Rhodopseudomonas boonkerdii: one gene and its partners. The protein of the gene in region 1 interacts with the protein of each later gene in a pairwise test. Links are inferred from orthologs where the notes say so. Each region holds a gene or a part of one and is shown on either strand. Other genes may lie near its edges. The genes, in order: E0H22_RS13950, E0H22_RS01215 and E0H22_RS12740.

What was found.
Region 2: the proteins of E0H22_RS13950 (region 1) and E0H22_RS01215 interact in binary tests that used the Escherichia coli proteins (3 or more experiments, as listed by UniProt). The link is inferred for Rhodopseudomonas boonkerdii from one-to-one orthologs.
Region 3: the proteins of E0H22_RS13950 (region 1) and E0H22_RS12740 interact in binary tests that used the Escherichia coli proteins (3 or more experiments, as listed by UniProt). The link is inferred for Rhodopseudomonas boonkerdii from one-to-one orthologs.

Annotation. Positions count from the first base shown.
Region 1 is NZ_CP036537.1:3,035,749-3,047,016, forward strand. What follows is about bases 592-3,591. They hold E0H22_RS13950 (two-component system sensor histidine kinase NtrB), read left to right. Parts: upstream 592-1,512; coding sequence 1,513-2,670; downstream 2,671-3,591. Other genes in these bases: dusB (tRNA dihydrouridine synthase DusB), read left to right, coding at 592-1,516; ntrC (nitrogen regulation protein NR(I)), read left to right, coding at 2,685-3,591. Also shown: E0H22_RS13940 (bifunctional 2-C-methyl-D-erythritol 4-phosphate cytidylyltransferase/2-C-methyl-D-erythritol 2,4-cyclodiphosphate synthase), read right to left, coding at 1-252; more of dusB, read left to right, coding at 473-591; more of ntrC, read left to right, coding at 3,592-4,127; E0H22_RS13960 (sensor histidine kinase NtrY-like), read left to right, coding at 4,469-6,751; nitrogen assimilation response regulator NtrX, read left to right, coding at 6,784-8,154; E0H22_RS13970 (D-amino-acid transaminase), read left to right, coding at 8,297-9,154; RNA chaperone Hfq, read left to right, coding at 9,351-9,593; GTPase HflX, read left to right, coding at 9,617-10,996; mazG (nucleoside triphosphate pyrophosphohydrolase), read right to left, coding at 11,137-11,268.
Region 2 is NZ_CP036537.1:260,032-271,177, reverse strand. The notes cover bases 4,124-7,001. They hold E0H22_RS01215 (P-II family nitrogen regulator), read right to left. Parts: upstream 5,793-7,001; coding sequence 5,454-5,792; downstream 4,124-5,453. Other genes in these bases: E0H22_RS01205 (YciI family protein), read right to left, coding at 6,745-7,001; E0H22_RS01210 (P-II family nitrogen regulator), read right to left, coding at 6,222-6,560; E0H22_RS01220 (ammonium transporter), read right to left, coding at 4,124-5,372. Also shown: E0H22_RS01230 (DNA translocase FtsK), read right to left, coding at 1-2,446; E0H22_RS01225 (aminotransferase class I/II-fold pyridoxal phosphate-dependent enzyme), read right to left, coding at 2,468-3,691; more of E0H22_RS01220, read right to left, coding at 3,933-4,123; more of E0H22_RS01205, read right to left, coding at 7,002-7,041; tesB (acyl-CoA thioesterase II), read right to left, coding at 7,141-8,016; E0H22_RS01195 (ubiquinone biosynthesis hydroxylase), read left to right, coding at 8,168-9,388; E0H22_RS01190 (Trm112 family protein), read right to left, coding at 9,785-9,979; E0H22_RS01185 (LON peptidase substrate-binding domain-containing protein), read right to left, coding at 9,993-10,667; trxA (thioredoxin), read right to left, coding at 10,697-11,146. UniProt on the Escherichia coli protein: Involved in the regulation of nitrogen metabolism. Regulates the activity of its targets by protein-protein interaction in response to the nitrogen status of the cell.
Region 3 is NZ_CP036537.1:2,747,048-2,751,264, forward strand. The notes cover bases 1-2,733. They hold E0H22_RS12740 (P-II family nitrogen regulator), read right to left. Parts: upstream 1,670-2,733; coding sequence 1,331-1,669; downstream 1-1,330. Other genes in these bases: glnA (type I glutamate--ammonia ligase), read right to left, coding at 1-991; E0H22_RS12745 (NAD(P)H-hydrate dehydratase), read left to right, coding at 2,104-2,733. Outside these bases: more of E0H22_RS12745, read left to right, coding at 2,734-3,600; E0H22_RS12750 (multicopper oxidase family protein), read right to left, coding at 3,603-4,217. UniProt on the Escherichia coli protein: P-II indirectly controls the transcription of the glutamine synthetase gene (glnA). P-II prevents NR-II-catalyzed conversion of NR-I to NR-I-phosphate, the transcriptional activator of GlnA. When P-II is uridylylated to P-II-UMP, these events are reversed.

The DNA of each region.
Region 1 (11,268 bases):
GCGAGTCGCGCCGCCATTGGCGGGAGGCCGATACTCAAGACCTGAGACCGCCTCGTTGAACAGGGCGACATCGTCGGGGTTGGTAATCGGTTGTACCGCGAACACCTGTGAATGCCCGCAAAACGGCTCCATGGCGCGGGCAATCACCGGACGACCGCCGATGGTGCGATACTGCTTCGGACCGCCACCTCCGGCGCGCAATCCGCGGCCGGCGGCGACGATGATGGCAGCGGTTTTCGGTGATTTTGTCATCAGACTCAGGTGATTAAGGGGTAAGCGTTTGTCGCACAGCCCTTAGCACCGGCCATGCCGAAAAACAGTAGGTTTGGGTGGGCATGACGCATAAACGTGCATTGCTGCGCTGCACTTGCAAAGTTGTTGGCTTTGGCTAATGTGTAGGCATGACGATTGACTGCACAACAAATGTGCGCATACTGCGCTCGGTCGCCGCAACGCTGCGGGGACGAGCATCATGAGCAGGCCTGTGAAGCCGGACGCATCATACAGCAAGCGATTGAAGATTGGTGAGGTGGAAATCGCCAACCGGGTCGTTCTTGCGCCGATGTCAGGCGTTACGGATGCCCCGTTTCGCCGCCTGACCGCCGAGCTTGGCGCCGGCCTCGTGGTTTCTGAAATGACCGCCAGTGACGATCTGGTCAATGGCCGCCCGATGTCGGTACTCCGCTGCGAGGCCACCGGGATCGGCCCGCATGTGGTCCAGCTCGCCGGATGCGAGGCGCATTGGATGGCTGAAGGGGCCCGCATTGCCGAGGGCGGCGGGGCCGATGTCATCGACATCAATATGGGCTGCCCGGCGCGGCATGTGACCGGTGGTCAGTCCGGTTCGGCGCTGATGCGCGATCTCGATCATGCACTGAAGCTGATCGAAGCCACCATCTCAGCGGTCAAAGTCCCCGTGACGCTGAAGATGCGCCTCGGCTGGGACGATCGCTCGATGAATGCTCCTGAACTCGCGCGCCGTGCGGAGGAGGCGGGTGTACAGCTCATCACCGTGCACGGCCGCACGCGCTGCCAGTTCTACAAGGGGGACGCCAATTGGGACGCCGTGCGTCCGGTGAAGGACGCGGTGAGCGTTCCGGTCGTCGTCAATGGCGACATCACCTCCTACGACAAGGCCGTCTGCGCATTGGAGGCCTCCGGTGCCGATGCGGTGATGGTGGGCCGCGGCGCCTATGGGCAGCCCTGGCTGCCCGGACAGATCGGTCGCCAGCTCCAGACCGGCGTTGCGGAAACAGCGCCGACTCTCCAGCAGCAACTCGGTTACATCTGCGCGCTCTACGATCACATCTGTCGTCACTACGGTTTGCGCATAGGCCTTCGCCATGCGCGGAAACATCTCGGCTGGGCGCTCGATGCAGCCGCCGCCACCTCAGGTGCCTCGGTTGAAAAGCTGAAGCTTTGGCGTCGGGCTATCCTTACCTCTGAAGATCCGATCGGTGTTCAGCGTGCCTTGAACGAGGCTTTCGACGATTTCGCATGGAGTGCCGCCGCATGAGCGCCGCAGAGTATCGCCGCCCGGCTCCGGCCGACAGTGAGGCCATTCTCAATGCACTGCCGCACCCGATCATCGTGATCGCGCCGGACGGCAAGATCGTCGATGCCAACATGGCGGCGGAATCTTTTTTCGACATTTCCGCCCAGTTCCTGCGCCGGCAATCTCTGAAAGAGCTGGTGCCGTTCGGCAGCCCCCTGCTGGCGCTGATCGATCAGGTTCGAACAGCCAATTCGCCGGTGAACGAATACAAGGTCGATCTTGGTACGCCGCGCATCGGTGGCGATCGCCAGGTCGATCTGCATGTGGCTCCGCTCACCGAGCGGCCCGGTCATATCGTTGTCATGCTGCAGGAACGGACCATCGCCGACAAGATGGATCGCCAGCTCACCCATCGCAGCGCCGCACGTTCGGTGATCGCACTTGCCGCCATGCTGGCGCATGAGATCAAAAATCCGCTCTCGGGCATCCGCGGCGCGGCGCAACTGCTTGAACAACAGGCTTCCACCGAAGACCGCATGCTGACGCGACTGATCACCGACGAGGCGGATCGTATCGTCACCTTGGTGGATCGCATGGAAGTGTTCGGTGACGAGCGCCCGGTGGCGCGCGGACCGGTCAACATCCACTCCGTGCTGGATCACGTGAAGCGCCTCGCGCAGTCCGGGTTCGCGCGAAATATTCGTTTCATCGAGGATTACGATCCCTCGTTGCCGCCGGTGCTCGCCAACCAGGATCAACTGATCCAGGTCTTCCTCAACCTGGTGAAGAACGCTGCCGAAGCCATTGTCGATCTCGGCTCCGACGGCGAGATCCAGTTGACCACCGCATTCCGTCCCGGCGTACGCCTCTCGGTGCCCGGCAAGAAGTCACGCGTGTCGTTGCCGCTGGAATTCTGCGTGAAGGACAACGGCCCCGGCGTTCCCGAAGATCTGCTGCCGAATCTGTTCGATCCCTTCGTCACAACCAAACCGACCGGAAGCGGCCTGGGTCTTGCATTGGTGGCGAAGATCATTGGCGATCACGGCGGGATCATCGAGTGTGAATCCCAACCACGAAAGACGACCTTCCGCGTGCTGCTGCCGATGTTCAATCCAGCAAAGACCTTAGACCCGGGCAGTGACGATGAGAGCGCATCGTCCGGCTCGCAGAATTAAGACGAGGACTAACGATGCCTGCAGGAAGTATTCTGGTTGCGGATGACGATACGGCGATCCGCACGGTCCTCAATCAGGCGCTGTCGCGCGCGGGATACGAGGTGCGCCTTACCGGCAACGCCGCCACGCTGTGGCGCTGGGTGAGTCAGGGCGAGGGCGATCTCGTCATCACCGACGTGGTGATGCCGGACGAGAACGCGTTCGATCTGCTCCCGCGTATCAAGAAGATGCGGCCCAATCTGCCCGTCATCGTCATGAGCGCGCAGAATACCTTCATGACCGCCATCCGCGCGTCGGAGCGGGGCGCCTATGAATATCTGCCGAAACCGTTCGACCTGAAGGAACTGATCGCCATCGTCGGCCGCGCGCTCGCCGAACCAAAGGAACGCGTCGCCAGCAATGACGACGATGGCGAGTTCGACTCGATCCCGCTGGTTGGCCGTTCGCCGGCAATGCAGGAAATCTACCGCGTTCTCGCCCGCCTGATGCAGACCGACCTCACGGTGATGATTTCCGGCGAGTCCGGCACCGGCAAGGAGCTTGTCGCCCGCGCGCTGCACGACTACGGCAAGCGTCGCAACGGCCCCTTCGTTGCGGTCAATATGGCGGCGATCCCGCGCGACCTCATCGAGTCCGAGCTGTTCGGTCACGAGCGCGGCGCGTTCACCGGCGCCAATGCCCGTGCTACCGGCCGGTTCGAACAGGCTGAAGGCGGCACGCTGTTTCTCGACGAAATCGGCGACATGCCGATGGAGGCGCAGACGCGTCTTCTCCGCGTGCTGCAGCAGGGCGAATACACCACGGTCGGCGGTCGGACCCCGATCAAGACCGACGTCCGCATCGTTGCCGCGTCGAACAAGGACCTGCGCATCCTGATCCAGCAGGGGCTGTTCCGCGAAGACCTGTTCTTCCGCCTCAACGTCGTGCCGCTGCGTCTGCCGCCGCTGCGCGAGCGCATCGAGGATCTGCCGGACCTGATCCGTCATTTCTTCGCGCTGGCCGAGAAGGATGGCCTGCCGCCCAAGAAGCTCGACGCCCTCGCGCTCGAACGCATGAAGCAGCATCGCTGGCCGGGCAATGTCCGCGAACTCGAGAACCTCGCTCGCCGTCTGGCCGCGCTCTATCCGCAGGACGTCATCACCGGTCCGGTCATCGATGGCGAGCTTGCGCCGCCCGCTGTGGTCTCGGGTGGTAACGCGCCGACCACCGTGGATAACCTGGGTGGAGCCGTGGAGGTCTATCTGTCCTCGCACTTCTCCAGCTTCCCGAACGGCGTGCCGCCACCGGGTCTCTATCACCGCATCCTGCGCGAGATCGAAGTGCCGCTGCTCACTGCCGCGCTGGCGGCCACCCGCGGCAACCAGATCCGCGCCGCCGATCTGCTCGGCCTCAACCGCAACACGCTGCGAAAGAAGATTCGGGATCTCGATATCCAAGTCTATCGGACGGGGGGGTAGCAAAGCTCTCCGGCCCTCATCTTGAGGAGCCGCGCAGCGGCATCTCGAGGATGGCTGCGGGCTCAGGAGCTCGGCCATCTTCATGGCTGGAGACAGCGCTCCGCGCCTCTTCACCATGGGGCGGAGGTTGGTGGCACCAAAATCTGCCGGCGAGACACCCGATCAAACCCATTCTCGACTTTTCACTGCTGAAACGGTGAATTTATCCGACTTGCGCAATCCGCGGCTGTTCTACGCCGCGGATTTGTCGTAATTGGGCAACATTGTTGTATGATTGCATCACTGCGCGGCAGGTACCACCCGAGCCCGTGCAATCGCGGCTTGCTCAGCAAAATCCCGGAATGACGAACGCAGAGACGTCGGCTCCAGTCTTCGAACCATCGGTATTCGAGTCGCGCAGACCTCTGCGCCGGCTGTTCGTGCCCGTGGCCGTGGGAATGGCGCTGCTGTCGGCCTGCCTTACCTTCCTCGTCCTCAACGGCCTGACGCCGATCGCTCCGACCCACCTGGTGGTCGTCTCCTTCCTGCTGATCAACGCCGCCACCGTCTTGCTGCTGGTGCTGATCATCGCTCGGGAAATCTGGAAAGTCGTGCAGGCGCGGCGCCGGGGCAGGGCGGCTGCCCGCCTGCATGTCCAGATCGTCAGCCTGTTCTCGGTCATTGCCGTCCTCCCGGCTGTGCTGGTCTCGATCGTCGCCAATGTCACCCTGGACCGCGGCCTCGACCGGCTGTTCTCCGGCCCGACCAAGGCCGTCATTGGTAATTCCATGACGGTGGCGCGCGCCTATGTGAACGAGCACGCGCAACTCATCGGCGGTGACATTCTCGGCATGGCCGATGATCTCGCCCGCATCCAGCCGCTGTTCTATCAGGACCGCGGTACCTTCCGCTCGCTGATGCTGGCCAATGCCAAGGCGCGCAACCTTCCTGGCGCGATGCTGATTGACAAGGATCGCAACGTCATCGAGCCCGATCTGCCCGGGGTGAGGCCGGAATTCGAGCCGCCGCCCGCAGACTTTCTGGTCAATGTCGGCAATAGCGAGCCGGCGATTACCATCATCCCCGATGGCAATTATGTCGCTGCCGTCATCAAGCTGCGCGCGTTCGAGAACATGTATCTCTATGTCGCGCGCAAACTCGATCCGCGCGTGGTCGCACAGATGGCGCAGACCCAGGCCAGCGTAGCCGACTATACCGAGCTGGAATCCCGTCGCCTCGGCATCCAGATCGCCTTCGGCCTGATGTTCACCGTCATCGCATTGACGGTGCTGATGTCCGCGGTGCTGATCGGCCTCAATTTCTCGAACTGGCTGGTGGCCCCGATCCGCCGTCTGGTCAGCGCGGCCAATATGGTCTCCACGGGCGACCTCCATGTGCAGGTGCCGGTGATCCAGTCGGAAGGCGATCTCGCGCATCTCGGCGAGACGTTCAACAAGATGACCTCCGAGCTGCGCAGCCAGCGCGACGAACTCGTTTCGGCGTCCGATGTCATCGACAGCCGCCGTCGTTTCATCGAGGCGGTGCTGTCTTCCGCCAGTGCCGGCATCATCGGCGTCGATGGCTCAAATGTTATCGGCATTCTCAACCGCTCGGCGGAGAAGCTGGTCGGCCACTCGGAGTCCGAAGTCCTCGGCCATCCCCTGCACGAGATCATTCCCGAGCTCGACGAACTCATGCAGAATGCCCGAGAGAGTTCGCAGCGGCTGGTACAGGGACAGATCACCATCGATCGCGAGGGGCGCGAGCGCAATCTGTCGGTTCGCATCTCGGCCGAACAGACCAGCCAATCACGCGACAGCTACATCATTACCCTCGACGATATCACGGAACTCGTTTCTGCGCAGCGCACCTCGGCCTGGGCCGACGTCGCGCGCCGTATCGCGCATGAGATCAAGAACCCGCTGACGCCGATCCAGCTTTCGGCCGAACGCATCAAGCGCAAGTTCGGCAAGGTCATCACCGATGACAAACAGATCTTCGAGCAGTGCACCGACACCATCGTGCGTCAGGTCGAGGACATTCGTCGCATGGTGGATGAATTCTCGCGCTTTGCCCGTATGCCAAAGCCAGTGATCGAAGGCGAGGACGTTGCCGACACGGTGCGTCAGGCCGTGTTCCTGATGCGCGTCGGTCATCCGGAACTCGATATCAATGCCGAGATCAAGGAAGAGCCGCTGAAGGCACAGTTCGATCGTCGTCTGATCTCGCAAGCTCTTACCAACATCATCAAGAATGCGACCGAGGCTATCGAAGCAGTGCCTTCGGAAGAGCTCGGCAAAGGCCGCATTGATGTCACAGCGTTCAGCGAGAATGGCCAGATCGTGATCGACGTGGTCGATAATGGCATCGGTTTGCCGACCACCAATCGTTCGCGTCTGCTCGAGCCCTATGTAACGACACGCGAGAAAGGCACGGGCCTGGGCCTCGCCATTGTCGGCAAGGTGCTCGAGGACCACGGTGGCGGCATCGAACTTGGCGATGCATCCGCTATCCGGCCTGGCCAGCGCGGCGCCTGGATGCGGCTGCGTTTCGCTATCGCCGGACACAAGCCCGATATGGAGAAGGGCGACGCGAAAGCAGCGCTCGCTAAAGATTCGAAGATCGAAGCCGTCACCGGCAGTTGACCATAAGAAACGTGACCAGGATTTTTTGACCCATGGCAAATGATATTCTGATCGTCGACGACGAAGCCGACATTCGTGATCTCGTTGCAGGCATTCTGGAGGATGAGGGTTTCACGACGCGGACTGCGCGCGACAGCGACAGTGCGCTCAATGAAATCTCCAACCGGCGTCCCAATCTCGTCTTTCTCGACATCTGGCTGCAGGGCAGCAAGCTCGATGGTTTGCAACTGCTCGAGCAGGTGAAGAAGGACAATCCGGATCTGCCGGTGGTGATGATCTCTGGTCACGGCAATATCGAAACCGCCGTCGCTGCCATCAAGCGCGGCGCCTATGACTTCATCGAGAAGCCATTCAAGGCGGATCGCCTGATCCTTGTCGCGACGCGCGCGCTGGAGACTTCGCGTCTCAAACGCGAGGTCCGCGAGCTCAAGCAGATGGCGCCGATCGCCAGCAAGCTCACCGGCCGTTCCGCGGCGATGAACCAGCTCCGCCAGACCATCGACCGCGCCGCCAAGGCCAACAGCCGCATCCTTATCGTCGGTCCCTCCGGCGCCGGCAAGGAGCTCGCAGCACGCACGCTGCACGCCTCGTCGTCCCGCGCCAATGGTCCCTTCGTGGTGATCAATGCTGCGGCCATCACGCCGGAACGCATGGAGCTGGAGCTGTTCGGCACCGAACAGAGCAATGGCGAGCAGCAGCGCAAGGCCGGCGCGCTTGAGGAGGCCCATGGCGGCACGCTGTTTATCGACGAGATCGGCGATCTCCCGCGCGAGACCCAGAACAAGATTCTTCGCGTGCTTGTCGATCAAACCTTTATGCGGGCAGGGGGCACGACCAAAGTCAGCGTCGACGTCCGCATCATTTCGTCGACGGCGCGGAATCTTGAAGAGGAGATCGCTGCCGGCACCTTCCGCGAAGATCTCTATCACCGCCTGTCGGTCGTGCCGATCCGCGTCCCGCCGCTGTCCGAGCATCGCGAGGACATTCCGGAGTTGATCGAGTTCTTCATGGAGCAGATCTCGGCCAATACCGGTTTGCCCAAGCGTCAGATCGGTCAGGACGCCATGGCCGTGCTGCAGTCCCACGTCTGGCCCGGGAATGTCCGCCAGCTCCGCAACAATGTCGAGCGTGTGATGATCCTCGCCGGCGGCGGGCCGGAGGTCATCATCACGGCCGACATGCTTCCGCAGGATGTGGGCTCCATGGTGCCGTCGATGCCGACTTCGAACAACGGCGAGCACATCATGGGCCTGCCGCTGCGCGAGGCCCGCGAGGTGTTCGAACGCGATTACCTGATTGCGCAGATCAGCCGTTTCTCGGGTAACATCTCGCGCACCGCCGAATTCGTCGGCATGGAGCGCTCGGCTCTGCATCGCAAACTGAAAGCGCTCGGCGTGGGGTAAAACGCCGAGCCCATGCTGATCGTCGCCCGTGGCAGGCTCCGCCGAGGGGTTGCTCCGGCGCTTTGCGCCTTCGCTCTACCCATCCTGCGGGATGGTGTTTGTGTTATAGATCCCACGAAACAACAAACCGGAATCCGCCACCATGTCGCGCATCGCCTATGTCAACGGCCTCTACCAGCACCTCAGCGATGCCGCTGTGAACGTCGAGGACCGCGGCTACCAATTCGCCGACGGCGTCTATGAGGTTTGCGAGATCATCGGCGGCAAAATGGTCGATTTTCCCCGCCATATGGCGAGGCTGGAACGCTCGCTGGGCGAACTGCGCATCGCCATGCCGATGGCGCTGACCTCGCTCAAGGTCATCATGCAGGAGGTCGTTCGCCGTAACCGCATCAATTACGGTATCGTCTATCTGCAGGTCACCCGCGGCGTTGCCCATCGCGACCATGGCTTCCCGTCGCCCGAGGTAAAGCCGAGCGTGGTCGTCACCGCCAAGTCGCTGAACTTCGCGAAGAACCAGGCGGCTGCCGAACGCGGCGTAAAAGTCATCACCACGGCCGAGAACCGCTGGCCGCGCGTGGATATCAAGAGCGTCGGTCTGCTGCCCAACGTGCTTGCTCGCCAGGAGGCTCGCGACAAAGGGGCCTATGAGGCCTGGTATGTCGACGCGGACGGCTTCGTGACCGAAGGCGCATCCTGCAATGCCTGGATCATCACCAAGGACGGCAAGGTGGTCACCAAGAGTGCCGAGCGTGGCATCCTGTCTGGCATCACCCGTGCGGTTCTGGTCGAGGTTCTGGCCTCTCTCCAGCTCAAGCTCGAGGAGCGGAACTTTACGCCGGAGGAGGCGGCCAATGCCGCAGAAGCCTTCGTATCCTCGGCGAGTCAGATCGTCATGCCGGTGATCGCCATTGATGGAAAGAGCATTGGCGACGGTAAACCGGGACCGACTGCACTCCGTCTGCGCCAGGAATTCCATAAATTTGCGGACATTGGCTGAGGTTTGCTGCCTTTCTAGGCAGGTTTTCCGTGTGGCGGCTTGCCTTCACACGCCGTCTGCCGTCTAATTGCAGCGCTGTGCGCCCCGAGGGGGATCTTTGGGCGATGCAGCGGCCAGGCAATAACCCGGAAAAGAGGGCAGGCCCGGCGCAATAAAAGCAACAAAACAGACACAACAGACTGCGGGATTAAGAAAAATGGCGGCAGACCGCGCACAAAATCTACAGGACACCTTCCTCAACCACGTTCGCAAGACCAAGACCCCCCTGACGATCTTCCTCGTGAACGGCGTCAAATTGCAGGGTATCGTCACCTGGTTCGACAATTTCTGTCTTCTGCTCCGCCGCGACGGTCACTCGCAGCTGGTGTATAAGCATGCGATCTCGACCATCATGCCGGGCGCGCCGATCCAGTTGTTCGAAGGCGGCGAAGAGGCCTGAGCGAACGCTTAAGAGACGCTTGATTGGAATTTCGTAGCTTCGAAGGCAATGCTGCCGACCGTCCCACGGCCGGCAGCGAATCGACCGGCCGCGTTCTCGTGGTCGGCCCTTATTTGCGCGAGCGCCGCGGTGATGCCGAGGCGGCAGCCTATGCGCACATCCGCGACACCGATGCGCGCCTCGAAGAGGCGGTGGGACTCGCGCGCGCCATCGATCTCGATGTGATCGAGGCCGTCGCCGCGCCGCTCAGCCAGATCCGCCCGGCCACCTATCTCGGCAAGGGCAAGGTCGAGGAGATCGCCGGCCTCATCGCCGCGAACGAGATCGGCATCGTGGTGATGGACTGCGCGCTGTCGCCGATCCAGCAGCGCAATCTGGAAAAGGAGTTGAAGGCCAAGGTGCTCGACCGCACCGGCCTCATTCTCGAAATCTTCGGCCGCCGTGCAAAAACGAAAGAGGGCACGCTGCAGGTCGAGCTCGCGCATCTCAACTATCAGCGCAGTCGTCTGGTGCGGTCGTGGACCCATCTGGAGCGTCAGCGCGGCGGCTTCGGCTTCATGGGCGGTCCCGGCGAAACGCAAATTGAAGCGGACCGCCGCATGATCGGCGAGCGCATCACGCGGCTCGAAAACGATCTCAAGAAAGTGCAGGCGACACGCCGGCTGCATCGCGCCGGCCGCCGGCGCGTGCCGTATCGTGTCGTCGCGCTGGTTGGTTACACCAATGCCGGCAAGTCCACGCTGTTCAATCGCCTGACGCGCGCCGATGTGCAAGCCGAGGACATGCTGTTCGCGACCCTCGATCCGACGTTGCGTGCGCTGACGCTGCCCCATGGCGGCAAGGCGATGCTGTCCGACACTGTCGGCTTCATCTCCAATCTGCCAACCCAGCTCGTGGCAGCGTTTCGCGCCACACTGGAAGAGGTGCTCGAAGCTGATATCATCCTGCACGTGCGCGACATCTCGCATGAAGATGCTGAAGCGCAGCAGAGCGATGTCGACAATGTGTTGCGCCAGCTCGGTATCGACATCGATGCCGGCGCGCGTATCCTCGAAGTCTGGAACAAGATCGACCGTTTTGACGCGGAGCAGCGGGAGAACCTCGCGAACATTGCCGCGCGAAAACCGGCGGACAATCCGGTCTTCATGGTCTCGGCCGTGACGGGCGAGGGCGTCACTGAACTCCTCACCGCCATCGAGGACCGTCTTGCATCGACCCGTGTCACCCTCGACCTCTCCGTCGACGCATCGGACGGTGCCGGCGTCAGCTGGCTGCATCGCAACGCCGAGGTGCTTGCGAAGGAACTGCATGACGGCCATTTCGACATGACCGTCCGCGTGGATGAGACCAAGCGCGATGTGGTGATCAGCAAATTCGGAGCGGTTCTGCACGAGGCGGAGTAAAGCTACGCCCCTCATCCTGAGGAGCCGCGCAGCGGCATCTCGAAGGATGGCGGCAAACTCAGAAGCCCGGCCAATTCATGGTTCGAGACGGCGCTTCGCGCCTCCTCACCATGCGGGATGGAGTTGTTTGAAGGACGGCGTTACTTCCCCTTCGCCTCGTTCCAAAGCGCGTCCATCTCCTCCAGCGATGCCTCCCCCAGCGTACGCCCCTTCGCCCGCAGCGCCTGCTCGATATACGCAAATCGCCTCTCGAATTTCACATTGGTCCCGCG
Region 2 (11,146 bases), 2.8 Mb from region 1 along the record:
GGATCTCGCGCTTGCCGGCATGGTTCGGCTGGCCCACGACACCTTCGTTCTCCATCCGCTCGATCAGCGATGCCGCGCGGTTGTAACCGATCTGCAGCCGGCGCTGGATGTAACTGGTCGACGCCTTGCGATCGCGCTTCACGATGGCCACGGCCTGCTGATAGAGGTCGCCGCCGCCATCGCTGCCCATGCCGGTATTGTCGAACACGGCGCCGTCTTCGCCCTCTTCAGGCTCTTCCGCCGTGACCGCCTCGAGATATTCCGGCTCGCCCTGGGTCTTGAGGTGTTTGACGACCTTTTCGACTTCCTCGTCAGACACGAAAGGTCCGTGGACGCGCGAGATGCGTCCGCCACCAGCCATGTAGAGCATGTCGCCGCGGCCGAGCAGTTGTTCGGCGCCCATCTCGCCCAGGATAGTGCGGCTGTCGATCTTCGACGTGACCTGGAAGGAAATGCGCGTCGGGAAGTTCGCCTTGATGGTGCCGGTGATGACGTCCACCGACGGGCGCTGCGTGGCGAGCACCACATGCAGGCCGGCGGCGCGCGCCATCTGCGCCAGGCGTTGCACCAGGCCTTCGATGTCCTTGCCGGCGACCATCATCAGGTCGGCCATTTCGTCGACGATGATGACGATATAGGGCAGCGGCGAGAGATCGAGCTTCTCTTCCTCGTAGATTGCCTTGCCGGTTTCCTTGTCGAAGCCGGTGTGGACCGTGCGGGTGAGTTCCTCGCCCTTCTTCTGCGCTTCGATCAGGCGTGCATTGTAGCCGTCGATGTTGCGCACGCCGAGCTTGGCCATGCGCTTGTAGCGCTCTTCCATTTCGCGCACCGCCCATTTGAGCGCGACGACGGCCTTCTTCGGATCGGTCACGACAGGCGTGAGAAGATGCGGGATGCCGTCATAAACGGAGAGTTCGAGCATCTTCGGATCGACCATGATCAGGCGGCACTGGTCCGGCCGCAGCCGATAGACCAGGCTGAGGATCATGGTGTTGATCGCCACCGACTTGCCCGAGCCGGTGGTGCCCGCGATCAGCATATGCGGCGTGCGGGCGAGATCGATGATGATGCTTTCGCCGCCGATATTCTTGCCGAGGCAGAGCGGCAGCTTGATGCCTTCGTTGCTGTCCTGCACCTGCAGCAGTTCGCGCAGATAGACGTTTTCGCGGTGCTGGTTCGGCAGTTCGATGCCGATGGCATTGCGGCCGGGGACGACGGCGACACGCGCGGACAGGGCGCTCATGGAACGCGCGATGTCATCGGCGAGGCCGATCACGCGCGATGACTTGATGCCCGGTGCGGGTTCGAGTTCGTACAGCGTGACGACGGGCCCCGGATTGGCCTTGACGATCTCGCCGCGCACGCCGAAGTCCTGCAATACGCCTTCGAGCGCGCGCGAATTGGCTTCGAGTTCGGCCTTGCTGAGCGGCTTGCGATCGGCCGCCTTCGGTGCGGTGAGCATGCCGACGGAGGGTAGCTCGAACTTGCCGTTGTTCTTGCGGGCAGGCTCCTTCGCGGACGATTTCTTGCGCGCCTTCGGGGCGGGCTCTTCCTCGACCTCTTCTTCTTCCTCCTCGTACTCTTCCTCTTCTTCCTCGTGTGCGTCGTCATGCGGAGCGATCGAAGGGCTCGGGCGGCGGCCGCCGAGATTCGGCTCCTGACGCTGGAACGCGGTGGCGCGGGGCTCGCCGCCGGAGGTGACGAATTTGCCGTACAGGAACGACAGGATGCGGCCGATGCGCGCCTTGGTGCTCATCAGGCCGTGCACGAGCCAGCCGAGTGAAACCGAAAAGGATCGGCGGTCGTTCTCCTCGTCGACTTCTTCGAACGGCTCTTCGTCGATGTCGTCGATCTCGGGGAATTCTTCCTTCGGCTTGGCGCCATATCCGCAGGCGATGACGAACGTCGCCGTCATCAGCGAACAGAAAATCAGGCCGAGCACGAAGCGGTAGATGAAGCCGACGGGGCCGAACACGACGGCTGGCGTACGGAACAGCGCATCGCCAACCACGCCGCCGACGCCGGTCGGCAGCGGCCACGATCCGCCATGCTGCCAGCAGCTGGCGAAGCCCGAGGCGAACACGGTGCAGAGCAGCCAGCAGGTGAGGCGCAGCGCTTCGCGGTCGAAGTGCCGATGCGTCATCATCCGCCAGCCCCAGACGGCGACGGTGAGGATCATCATGATCGCGCCAAGGCCGAGGATCTGCATCAGGAGGTCCGCGCCGATCGCGCCGGGATAGCCGGCGACATTCCGGATCGCGCGCGAGGTCGCATGCGACAGACTCGGGTCCTGGACAGACCATGTCATCATGGCTGCCGCGGCCACGCCGGCGACGCCGACTAGGCCGAAGCCGGCGAGTTCGCGCAGCCGCCGTCCCAGCGCCTCGCGCAGCGAGGCGGGCAGGTGCCCGACTAGGGGAATGACACGTTCGATCGTGGTGCTCATGCTTGCTGCGCGCCCCTGCGATCAGCCGAGAATTTTGACCAGCCGGTGCAACGCCTCGGCGGTGGTATCGCTGTCCTGAACCATGGCGATCCGGATGTAACCCGCGCCGGGATTGCTGCCGTCGGGCTGCGTCCGGGCGAGGTAACTGCCGGGGACGACGCGAACACCGCCGTCTCTGTAAAGCCGCACTGTCGCCTCTTCGTCGCCACCGCATTTCGAGACATCGAGCCACAAACAGAAGCCACCAGCGGGCCGTTTGTAGCCGTAGCGCGAGCCCAGAATCTGGTCCGCGAGATCGAACTTCAGTCCGTAAAGCCGGCGGTTGTCCTCGACGTGGCTCTCGTCGCTGTAGGCGGCGATTGCCACCTGCTGCAGCGGCACCGGCACCTGCGGCGCGGCGACGTTGCGTAGCTCATGGAAAGCGCTGAGGAATTTCCTGTCGCCGGCAACGAAGCCGACGCGCATGCCGGGCAGGTTGGAACGCTTCGACAGCGACTGGAAGGCCACCACGTTCTGGAAGTCCGGGCCGGCGCAGGCGAGCATGCTGCCGGGCGCTTCGCGGGTATAGATCTCGGAATAGCATTCATCGCTGAGGACGATGAAGCCGTGCTTCAGGCTGAGCGCGTGCAGCTGCCTGAAATATTCCGGTGTCGCGACAGCACCTTGCGGGTTCGCTGGCGAGGCGATGTAGATCGCCACGGTTCGCCGCAAGATCGCCTCATCCATCTTCGTGAGGTCAGGAAGAAATCCGTTTTCGACCGTGGTCGGCAGGAAAACCGGCTCGCACCCTGCGGCCCGCGCGCCGGCGCCATAGGCCGGATAGAACGGATTCGGTAGTAAAATCGCGGGCTTACCCTCGCGCGGCCCGACATAACGGGCCGCCGCAATGCCGGCGAAAAACAGTCCCTCGCGGCTGCCATTCAGCACCAGCACTTCGGTTTCCGGATCGACCGCGCGCGGCAGGTTGAATCGCTTCGTGATCCATTTTGCCGCGGCCTCGCGGAACGGCGCGATTCCCTTGGCGATCGGATAAAGCCCGAAATCGTTGATATGCTTGGCTAAAACAGGCCCGACAAAATCCGGCACCGGATGCTGCGGCTCGCCCAGCGACAGGGTGATCAGCGGCAATCCCGGCTGATAGGGCGCCAGCAGCTCGGTCAGCCGCGCAAATGGCGAGCGTTCGCCATCGGGGCCCGCGGAGGTCCGGGAAACACCATGCAGCTGCGCGGGAATCGTGGAAGCCATCGGAAAAACGCCCGTACTTTCAACGCTGCCGACCGCCCCATGAGATCGGCAGAAATGGGATCAGACCACCATAGATACGGCGAGGTTAAGGCCCGATTAACCATGGATTTTCAGTACGTTTTCGTAGCGTCTTTCGAAAGCTAGAGCCCCACAAATGTGAAGGGCCCCAACTTGCGCTGGGGCCCTTCGACGGCTCGGGCATTGCCGGGTATTGCCCCAGCCGATCTCGATATTTCGGCGCTTACATGTTGTAGGCGCGTTCGGTGTGCTCGGTGACGTCGAGGCCTTCGCGCTCGACTTCGACGGTGACGCGCAGGCCGACGATCACATCCACCACCTTGTAGAGGATCGCCGAACCGACGCCGGAGAACACCAGCGTCAGCAGCACGCCCTTACACTGCGCCAGCACCTGGGTGACCATGTCGTAGTCGGCGACCTTGCCAGCCACGTAGTCCATCACGCCGGTGCCGCCGAGGGCCGGGTTGACCAGGATGCCGGTGCCGATTGCGCCGATGATGCCGCCGATGCAGTGCACGCCGAACACATCGAGCGAGTCGTCATAGCCGAGCGAGTTCTTGATGGTGGTGCAGAAGAACAGGCACACGATGCCGGCGATGATGCCGAGCACCAGGGCGCCCATCGGGCCCGAGAAGCCGGCGGCCGGGGTGACGGCGACGAGACCGGCAACGGCGCCCGAAGCTGCGCCGAGCAGTGACGGGTGACCCTTGGTCATCCACTCCGCGAACATCCAGGCCATGGCCGCCGCGGCGGTGGCGAGGAAGGTGTTCACCATGGCGAGGCCGGCGCCGCCCGACGCTTCGAGATTCGAACCGACATTGAAGCCGAACCAGCCGACCCACAGCAGCGAGGCGCCGATCATGGTCATGGTCAGCGAGTGCGGAGCCATCAGCTCCTTGCCGTAGCCGGTGCGCTTGCCGATGATCAGGCAGCCCACGAGACCTGCGATACCGGCATTGATGTGCACCACGGTGCCGCCGGCGAAGTCGAGTGCGCCCCACAGGAAGATCTGGCCGCCATCGGCCATCACTTCGTCAAGCTTGGCCTGAGCAGCAGCCTTGGCATCGGGAGCGGCGGCGGCAACGGCCTTGGCAGCCGCAACGACCGCATCCGGACCGGCCCAGTACCAGACCATGTGCGCCATCGGGAAGTAGATGAGCGTGACCCAGAGCGGCACGAACAGCGCGACGGCTGCGAATTTGGTGCGTTCTGCGAAGGCGCCGACGATCAGCGATGGCGTGATCGCTGCGAAGGTCATCTGGAAGCAGAAATAGACCATTTCCTGCACGGCGACGTCGGCAGTGAAGGTGCCGGCCATGGAGTCCGGCGTGATGCCGGCCATGAAGGCCTTCGAGAAGCCGCCGATATAGGGCGAGCCGCCGGTGAAGGTGATGCTGTAGCCGTACACGGCCCAGATCACCATGACGATGCAGACGGTGTAGAGGATCTGCATCAGCACCGAGAGCATGTTCTTGGAACGGACGAGACCGCCATAGAACAGCGCGAGGCCGGGAATGGTCATCAGCAGCACGAGGACCGTCGAGGTCATCAGCCAGGCGTTATCGCCCTTATTGATCGCCGGGTCGGCGTGAGCCGCAGTTGCGGCAAACAGGCCGACGGCGAGTGCCGCCAATCCCGCGCCAGATGGACGCTTGAACGTCATGTGTTTGACTCCTGAGTAAAGAAAAAAGAGGTGAGCGTTGAGAGGAAGTTTGTCTGAATTGCTTGGCCGGGATGCAGGCGCTTAGAGCGCCGCGGCATCGGCCTCGCCGGTGCGGATACGAACGGCATGTTCGAGGCTGATGACGAAGATCTTGCCGTCGCCGATCTGACCGGTCTTGGCGGCTGCCGAGATGGCGTCGATCGTCTTGTCCACTTGATCGGAGGCGACTGCGACTTCGATCTTGATCTTCGGCAGGAAGCTCACCGCATATTCAGCGCCGCGATAGATTTCCGTGTGGCCTTTCTGACGGCCGTAACCTTTGACTTCCGTCACCGTCAAACCGTGAACGCCGATGGCGGTCAGGGCATCGCGGACTTCTTCAAGCTTGAACGGCTTGATGATCGCCATAACAATTTTCATGGGTCCTATCCCCGCTTAGGCCCGACTGAATGGCCGGGCGATCTCGACTGAGGTTTCACCACGCGGAGAAATTCACAACGCGGCCACAGCCAAGGCCAGTAGAATCAAATGCCGTGCCAACCGGGCCGAGACCGCTAACGTTTTATGAATCCCCCGCTTTTCGCGACATGGGCAGACCGACTCAAGGTGCGCTATTCGGCCGCGCTTAAAGTCTAATCAATGCTGCCTAAAACGAAAGCATGACAGAGTATCGACAAAATCATGCTCAGGCACGAGGCAAGAGAGCGGTATTCCGCCACGCAGATTTCGGGCAGATAGCCTGGAAATGTCTAATTTGGAGGCCCATTCAGCCCATGCGGGCAGGGCTGCAAGCGTTCAACCAGTTGAGCTCTTCGGCGCGTTCTTCCGATCGGAAGGGCGCTCGTGCGGTCAGAGCGCGTCGCTATCGGTCTCGCCGGTGCGGATGCGAAGGGCGCGGTCGATAGGGGTCACGAAGATCTTGCCGTCGCCGATCTGGCCGGTGCGGGCGCTGGAAGAGATCACCTCGACGGTGTTGTCGGCGAGGCTGGAATCGACCGCTATCTCGATGCGCAGCTTGGGCAGGAAATTCACGATGTATTCTGCACCGCGATACATCTCGGTATGGCCCTTCTGTCGGCCATAGCCTTTCACCTCGGTCACCGTCATGCCGTGCACGCCGATGGCGGTCAGCGCCTGACGTACCTCGTCGAGCTTGAAGGGTTTGATGATCGCGACCACGAGCTTCATGACGGGCATCCTGTTTGGCCAGTGCAAAATATGCTTACGCAATCATGCGACGCATTGCCATAGGGCATCGCAGGATGTGTCACAGAGGCGCGAGAGCCCCAGAGCTGTATCGTTGAGGCGTGGTGAAGCCCGCGAGAATATCGCTGCGCTCAACCTATCCAGCGGCTGCGGGTCCGCTGTTTCTTCACAACAAGCACACGCCGCCCACATAGGCCCGACGCTGCCGCACGATGCTGACGCGTTCAAACAGCTCGGCCTTGGTGAAAGGATCGGCGGCGATGAAGGCTTCGGCCTCGGCGCGATCCTCGGTGTCCAGTACATAGATGCCGCCGCCGAGATCGCTGCCGTCGTCGTGCAGCTTGGCGCCGCAGGCAAGCAGCTTCTTCGCGTGCTCGGCCAGGAAAGCCAAATGGGCCGGGCGATGCTCGGCGCGGAGGGCCTGGCTGCCGGGCTTGTCCCAGGTTTCGATCACATAAGGCATAGGTACTTCTCCGCGAAGATTATCGATCATCTGCGTGTGATTGGCTTGTGTCCCGGACGCTGCGCGCTGTATCGCGTCCGGGACGTGAGATCGTCTGTCTCAGCTCTTCGGTTTTTCGCGGCGCTCCCGCACCGAGCCTTCCTGCGCGACGGATGCGACCAGCGTGCCGTCGGGCTTGAAGATCATGCCGCGGGCAAGGCCGCGGCCGTTCTGGGCGCTTGGCGAATCCTGGCTGTAGAGCAGCCATTCGTCGGCGCGGAACGGACGGTGAAACCACATCGCATGGTCGAGACTCGCCGCCATGGCCTGACCGTCAAACAGCGTGCGGCCATAGCGAGACATGATGGAATCGAGCAACGAAAAATCCGACGCATAAGCGAGCGCGCACATATGCAAAGCCGGATCGTCCGGCAGCTTGGCGGCGGTGCGAATCCAGAAATTGATGCGGCCGTCCGGAATCTTCTCGCCGGCATAGCGCTTGAATTCCACCGGGCGCAGCTCGATCGGGCGATCGCTCTCGTAATAGCGGCGGATGTAATCCGGCATCTTTTCGATGATCGGGTCCTTTGCCAGCTCTTCCGCAGACAATTTGTCGGGCGGCGGCACGTCCGGCATCGGATCGAAATGATGGAAGCTGTCTTCTTCCTCGGCGTGGAACGAAACCATCATGGAGAAGATGGCGTGGCCGTGCTGGATCGCGGTGACGCGGCGGGTCGAATAGCTCTTGCCGTCACGCAGGCGCTCGACCTCGTAGATGATCGGGATCTGCGGATCGCCGGGCAGGATGAAATAGCAATGCAGCGAATGCGGCATACGGCCTTCGACAGTGCGCACCGAGGCCACCAGCGCCTGGCCGATCACCTGGCCGCCGAACACGCGCTGCCAGCGCGTCTTCGGGCTGCGGCCGCGGAACATGTTCACTTCGAGGGTCTCGAGATCGAGAATGTCGATCAGGTCGATCAGGCTCCTGGACATGGCGGCGTCTTTCGTGCGGCGGCTGCGTGACGGTCGATTTACCAAGGCCGGACGATCCAGATCATGGTCTCCATGTTCCGGCTTTCCTGCCTTGTTTCGCATTCCTGTTTCGCCCAGCTATAAGCGCGTGGCAACAGCGGGAACGGGTATCATGGCGGCACCAAAAGGCATTGTCATCGGCGGCGGGGCCTTCGCGGGTCTGGCGCTGGCGCTAGCGCTGCGCCAAGGGCTGGGACCGGATGTGCCGGTGGTGGTCGCCGATCCCGCGCTGGCGACGCGGCCGAGCCGCGATCCGCGCGCCTCGGCCATTGTTGCGGCCTGCCGGCGGATGTTCGGCGCGATCGGGGTGTGGGACGCGGTGGCCGCGGAGTCACAGCCGATCCTCGATATGGTGGTGACGGATTCGAAGGTCGATGACGCCACACGGCCGACCTTCCTGACCTTTGCCGGCGAGGTCGAGCCCGGCGAACCGTTCGCCCATATGGTGGAAAATCGCCGGCTGATCGATGAGCTGGTGCTGCACACCGAGGCGGCGGGCATCGATCTGCGTGCGACAGCCGTCGCGAGCTTCGATACGCGGCCGGACGGCGTCAGCGTCACGCTGGGCGACGGCAGCGTGATCGGGGCCGCCTTGCTGGTGGCGGCCGATGGTGCGCGATCGAAACTGCGCGAGCGCGCAGGGATTGCGACTCATGGCTGGGATTATGACCAGTCCGGCATCGTCGTGACCGTGGGCCACGAGCGTGATCACGAAGGCCGCGCGGAAGAACACTTTTTGCCTGCGGGTCCGTTCGCGATCCTGCCGCTGAGGGGCAATCGTTCGTCGTTGGTATGGACGGAGAAGCGCAGGGATGCGGAGCGCATCGTCGCGCTGCCGGATGACGAATTTCATACGGAGCTGGAGCGCCGTTTCGGCCTGCATCTCGGCGAGGTGAAGGCGCTCGATAAACCGCGCGCTTTCCCGCTCGGCTATTTCGTCGCGCGCTCCTTCATCGGCGAACGCCTTGCGCTGATCGGCGACGCCGCCCATGTGATCCACCCCATCGCAGGACAGGGGCTCAATATGGGTCTGAAGGATGTCGCCGCGCTGGCGGAAACGATCGTCGATGCCGCCCGGCTCGGGATGGATTTCGGTCAGGCCGATGTGCTGGAGCGCTATCAGCGCTGGCGTCGCTTCGACACCATGAGCATGGGGCTCGCAACCAATGTGCTGAATTTCATGTTCTCGAACGACCTGCCCTTCGTGCGCAGCATTCGCGATATCGGTCTCGGCATCGTCGATCGCCTGCCGCCGCTGAAGGGGGCCTTCATCAAGCAGGCGGCGGGTTTGTCGGGAGAAGTGCCAAGGCTGCTGAAGGGCGAGGCGATTTAGCTCTCCACCTTTCATCCTGAGTGTCTGACTGGAAATGCAGTCAATAGTTTGGCGCTGCTGGTCGCCCAGACGGAGCCAACAGACTCTGTCCCTCATGGTGAGGAGGCGCGCAGCGCCGTCTCGAACCATGAGCTCGCCTGGCTCGGAGTGTGCGGCCATCCTTCGAGACGCCGCTACGCGGCTCCTCAGGATGAGGGGCGGAGAAGCGTGATACTGAGTTGAACGCGGCTTTGTCCCGAGCAAAAGCAGTCGAAAAGCGCCCCAGACCGCTTTATGAGTCAGACTCTGAGGAGAATGCTGCAGGCATGCGTCTCGAAGGATGGCCCCGAACTCGAGGCAAGCCAACCCATGGTTCGAGACGGCGCTTCGCGCCTCCTCACCATGAGGGATGGAGTTTCAATCGATCTTCCGCGCCTCTTCCGGCAGCATGATCGGAATGCCGTCGCGGATCGGATAGGCCAGCTTGGCCTGGCGCGAAATCAGCTCCTGACGGTCAACGTCGAATTCGAGCTGTCCCTTGGTTACCGGGCACACCAGAATTTCCAGCAGTTTGGGGTCGGTACCGTCCTGGCGTTCAGTCGGGGCGTTCATCGGAAACTCCGGATCATTGCAGCGGCGGATCGCCGGTGGTGCGTTTCTTGGCGAGATCCATCTCGGTGATGGCGATCAGGATCTCGGCGCGGGTCTTCAGGTCCGGCGCTTCGAGCATCGCCTGTTTCTCCGGCGGGCCGTAAGGCGACATCATCGCCAGCGCATTCACCAGCGCCTCGTTCGGCGCCTTGTGGATGCCTTCCCAGTCGACCTTGAGATTGTTCACTTTCAGGAAATCGTTCAGCGTCGCCAGCAGCGTGTCGCGGTCGACATTTTCCTCGCCCTTGCGGGCCGTGAAATCGTCGACATAGGGGAAGTAGTCCACCTTGCACTGGCGATACGGTGTCAAGACTGACAATTCCTCGATCACTTCGAAGCGCGACACGCCGGTGAGTTCGAGGATATAGCGGCCGTCGCCGGATTCCGCGAGCTGGGTGATGCGGCCGACGCAGCCGACGCGGAACAGCGCGGGCTTGGCCTCTTCGGGCGGGTGGGCGGCAGCCGGCTGGATCATGCCGATCAGCCGGTGGCCGTCGCGGAAGGCGTCGTCCACCATGGCGAGATAGCGTTGCTCGAAAATATTGAGCGGCATCTGGCCGCGGGGCAGCAATAGCGCGCCGGGCAGCGGGAAGACCGGGATCACTTCCGGCAGTTCGGCCGGGCCGCGATAGTCGGCATTGATGGGCATGTCCGGCCTCGCTTCGCCGATAGAGGCGGTTACGCGAACAGGATAGTCGACAACCGCCGGCGGCCGTCAACCGTTGCCTCGTCCGTCGGGCCCCAGGCCTCGAAGAATTGCAGCAGCTGTTTGCGGGCGCCGTCGTCGTTCCACTTCCGGTCGCGCTTGACGATTTCGAGCAGATGACTGGTCGCCGGCTCGCGCTGGCCGGCGCCGTTCAGCGCCACTGCCAGATCGAAACGGGCCTGATGATCGAGCGGGTCGGCGGCAACCCTGGCTTCCAGCTCGGTGACCGGGCCGAGGGCGCTGGCCTGTTCAACCAAATCGATCTTGGCCTGCACGGCCTTCACCGCCGCATCTTCGCGCTTCGCAGCAGGAACCAGCTCCAATGTCTGCTTGGCCTGCTCGATGGCATCGGTGGCGACATAACAATCCGCCAGTCCGGCGATGGCGGCAATATTGCCGGCGTCGCCGGCGATGATTTCGCC
Region 3 (4,217 bases), 290 kb from region 1 along the record:
CCGGCGCCTCGTAGCCCGGGACCAGACGCTTGTAGGAGTTGGTCGACGGGTTGGTGAAGGCGTTGATCGCCTTGGCGTGCTTGATGATGCCGCCGATATAGTGGAGGCAGGTTTCCGACAGGTCGGCATATTTGTTGCCGGCGAAAGTCGGCTTGCCGTCCTTCCAGATCGACTGGTGCACATGCATGCCCGAGCCGTTGTCGCCGAAGATTGGCTTTGGCATGAAGGTGGCGGTCTTGCCGTAGATATGCGCGACCTGATGGATGCAGTATTTGTAGACCTGCATCTGGTCGGCCATGTGGGTCAGCGTGTCGAACTTCATGCCGAGTTCGTGCTGGGCCGACGCCACTTCGTGGTGATGCTTCTCGACCTTGACGCCCATGCGCGCCATGGCGCCGAGCATTTCCGAGCGCATGTCCTGCAGCGAGTCCTGCGGCGGGACGGGGAAGTAGCCGCCCTTGTTGCGGACGCGGTGGCCGAGATTGCCGCTCTCATATTCGGTGTCCGAGTTCGTCGGCAGTTCCGACGAGTCGAGCTTGAAGCCGGTGTTGTAGGGCTGCGCCGAGAAGCGCACGTCGTCGAACACGAAGAATTCGGCTTCCGGACCGACGAACACGGTGTCACCCACGCCCATGGCCTTGACCTGGGCTTCCGCCTTCTTGGCGATGCCGCGCGGGTCGCGGTTATAGGGCTCGCCGGTGCCGGGATCGAGCACGTCGCAGGTGATGACCATGGTGGTCTCGGCGAAGAACGGATCGATCACCGCGGTGGCGGGATCGAGCATCAGGGTCATGTCGGACTCGTTGATCGCCTTCCAGCCGGCGATCGAGGAGCCGTCGAACATGGTGCCTTCGGCAAAGATGTCTTCGTCGATCATCGAGACGTCGAAGGTGACGTGCTGCCATTTGCCGCGCGGATCGGTGAAACGCAGATCGACGTATTTGACGTCGTTGTCCTTGATGGATTGCAGGACTTCTTTGGCGGTCGTCATGGGTTTCCCTACCTTTTTTGCGGGCTGAATTCCGGACGTAACAACGGCCTATGACGAGAGGGTCACAGGCTTATGTCTTCAACAACAAGGAGCGGCAACAAGAAGGCTGCCGAAGCAGCCTCTTGCTGACGCCGCGAGACGTCGGAGAAATCGGATAGCATCGCCCTTGGAGAGCGTCCAGTCCGGCCGGTGAGCTTGCGCGCTGAGATTGCCGACAGGTGTCCCGGACGTGATGCGGTATGACGGCGTCTGTGCCGGTCCACGCGCAGCGGCGTTGGCGGCGATGCGATCGCATCGCCTGACGCTGCAGCGCGTCCGGGACAGGTGAAGGATGCGCGCTTAAATCGCGTCGAGGCCTGACTCGCCGGTGCGGATGCGCACGGCTTCCTCGATATTGGAGACGAAGATCTTACCGTCGCCGATGCGGCCCGTCTGTGCGGCGCGGCGGATCGCGTCGATCGCCTTCTCGACGAGGTCGTCGGAGATCACGATCTCGATCTTCACCTTGGGCAGGAAGTCGACGATGTATTCGGCACCGCGATACAGTTCGGCGTGGCCTTTCTGACGGCCGAAGCCCTTGGCCTCAGTGACGGTGATGCCTTGCAGTCCCACCTCCTGAAGCGCCTCCTTCACCTCGTCGAGCTTGAAGGGTTTGATGATGGCTTCGATCTTTTTCACTGAACGTCTCCCCGGCACTTCCAAACAGGCCGAAAGTTTCTGGACTTGAAGTTGCGTCGTTCCCGCATAGGAGCCGCGGGGCGAACGCGCAGGCAATTCGATACTCACATTCGGGCGGAGTTACGCTCCCGCCCGCTGAGCGTCGACGATTTCTCGCCGATGAGAGTGGACGACCAAGTCTCTCCATCATCTGCTGGTGGAGTGTCCAGGTCCGAAGTCGGCTTCCCTCAAAGCAGGGTCCGTGCCAAAATCGCCATGCGGCTATTTTTGAAGCATTTTCAGGTTTTTACTGCAGGTTGGACCGTGCTTGGCACAAGAATACCGCACCTCACCTGTCTATCAAGTAGGCACATTGATCAAATGAAGTGCAATCTGGGTTGGCCGCGCAGGTCAATGTCGCGCTTGCCTTCATAACAGGCGATACGGATGGCGATATGGAGCTCCTGACTACCGAGGAAATGGCCCGGGCCGACGCGCTGACGATCGCCGACGGTACGCCAGGTTTTGAATTGATGCGGGCAGCCGGTCGCGCTGTCGCCGACGCGGCGAACGATCTCGCCGAGGAAGGGGCGATCCTGGTGGTTGCCGGTCGCGGCAACAATGGCGGCGACGGGTTTGTCGCGGCGGCGGAGCTGGCGGCGCAGGGACGGGACGTGTCGGTGGTCCTGCTCTGCGATCGCGCGACGTTGAAGGGCGACGCTGCGCTCGCGGCGAAAGGGTGGAAAGGCGAGGTGCTGCCCTGCGATCCCTCGCTGATCGGATCACCCGCGCTGATTATCGATGCGCTGTTCGGCGCCGGGCTCGATCGTCCGGTGAAGGGCGATCCCAAGATCATGATCGATGCGATCAATGCGTCGGGTGTCCCCGTGCTGGCGGTCGATCTGCCGAGCGGGATCAACGGCAATTCCGGCGCTGTCATGGGTGCCGCCGTTCTGGCGACCGAGACCGTGACCTTTTTCCGTCCGAAGCCCGGTCACCTGCTGCTGCCCGGTCGCAGCTATTGCGGCAAGCTGCGGGTGATCGACATCGGCATCGACGACGGTGTTCTCGACCGGATCGGGCCGAAGGCGGCCGAAAACAACCCGGACCTCTGGGAGAGCGCGTTTCCGTTGCCGCGCGTCGACGGACACAAGTTCACCAAGGGGCACGCGGTGGTCGTCTCCGGCGACATCGCCGCGACGGGCGCAGCGCGGCTCTCCGCGCGGGCGGCGCTGCGGGGCGGAGCAGGGCTCGTTACGGTGGCGTCGCCACGCGATGCGCTGGCCGTCAATGCGGCGGCGCTGACCGCGGTCATGGTGCGGCCGGTCGATACGGCGGAGGAGTTCGCTCCCCTGATCAGGGGGAAGGTGAATGCCTGCATTATCGGACCGGGCGCGGGGATTGGCGCGAAGACGCGTGGCCTCGTTGCGGCAGGTCTGGCGGCCAAACGACGGCTGGTGCTCGACGCGGATGCGCTGACCAGTTTTGCCGATGCGCCGGATCGGCTGTTCGACATGATCAAGGCTGAGCCTGAATCTGAGGTCGTTCTGACGCCGCATGAAGGCGAATTCTCGAGAATATTCAGCTCCTTGAATGAAGAACCTGAGATTCAATCGAAGCTTGAACGTGTAACGCTCGCGGCCAATCGATCAGGTGCGGTGGTCGTCCTGAAAGGGGCGGATACGGTGGTCTCGTCCCCCGATGGCCGTGCCGCCATCGCCTCCAATGCACCGCCATGGTTGGCGACGGCCGGTTCCGGGGACGTCCTGGCGGGGCTGATCGGCGCGTTTCTGGCGCAGGGCGTGCCGGCCTTCGAGGCGGCCTGCATCGGCGTCTGGATGCATGGCGAGGCCGGCAGCGAGGCCGGGCCGGGGCTGATCGCGGAAGATCTGCCGGAGGTGATGCCGGCGGTGTTCCGGCGGCTTTATGACCGGCTTGGGATTCCCTACTGAGCTCAGCCGACCTCGTACCAGCGTACAAGGCGCGGAGCCGCCCATTCGGCGACGAAGGATTCGATCAACCAGCGGCCGGGATTGCGGGCGGTGAAGGCGATGCGCTGGGTCTGGCCGGGGTCGAGGGCCAGCGTGTCGAGCCAGAACGGTTTCCAGCCATCGTCGAGCCTGTCGAGCAGCCGGAAGTGGTGGCCGTGCATCTGCAGGATGACGGGACCAGCCGCCTTGTTAGCCAGAGTGAGAACCACCGGGCGTCCGGACCTGGCCTTGAAGGCCGGTGCCGTGGATGGGCCGAGGTCGAGCGGCCTGAGCCAACCGGTATCGGATGTGCCGATGGCAAGGTCGGCGCGCGTCGCGCTCTTGAGGTCGATCTGGGCCGGCAGGTCGTTGGCCGGCAGCGCGGGAGCGGCTGCGAGCGGCGCGGCGCGCAGCGGCGGATCCTTCAGCGTCACCAGCTGGCCGATGCGGCGGATGTCCTTGCCGTCGTGGAGTAGGATCGCCGTGACGGTTCCGGCGGCTTTGACGGTGTCGAGGAAGACATCGATGCGGGTGCCGGGCGCCAGCACGACCTGGTTGTTGCGCGCCGGGAACGGTTCCGCAGGCTGGCCGTCGATGGC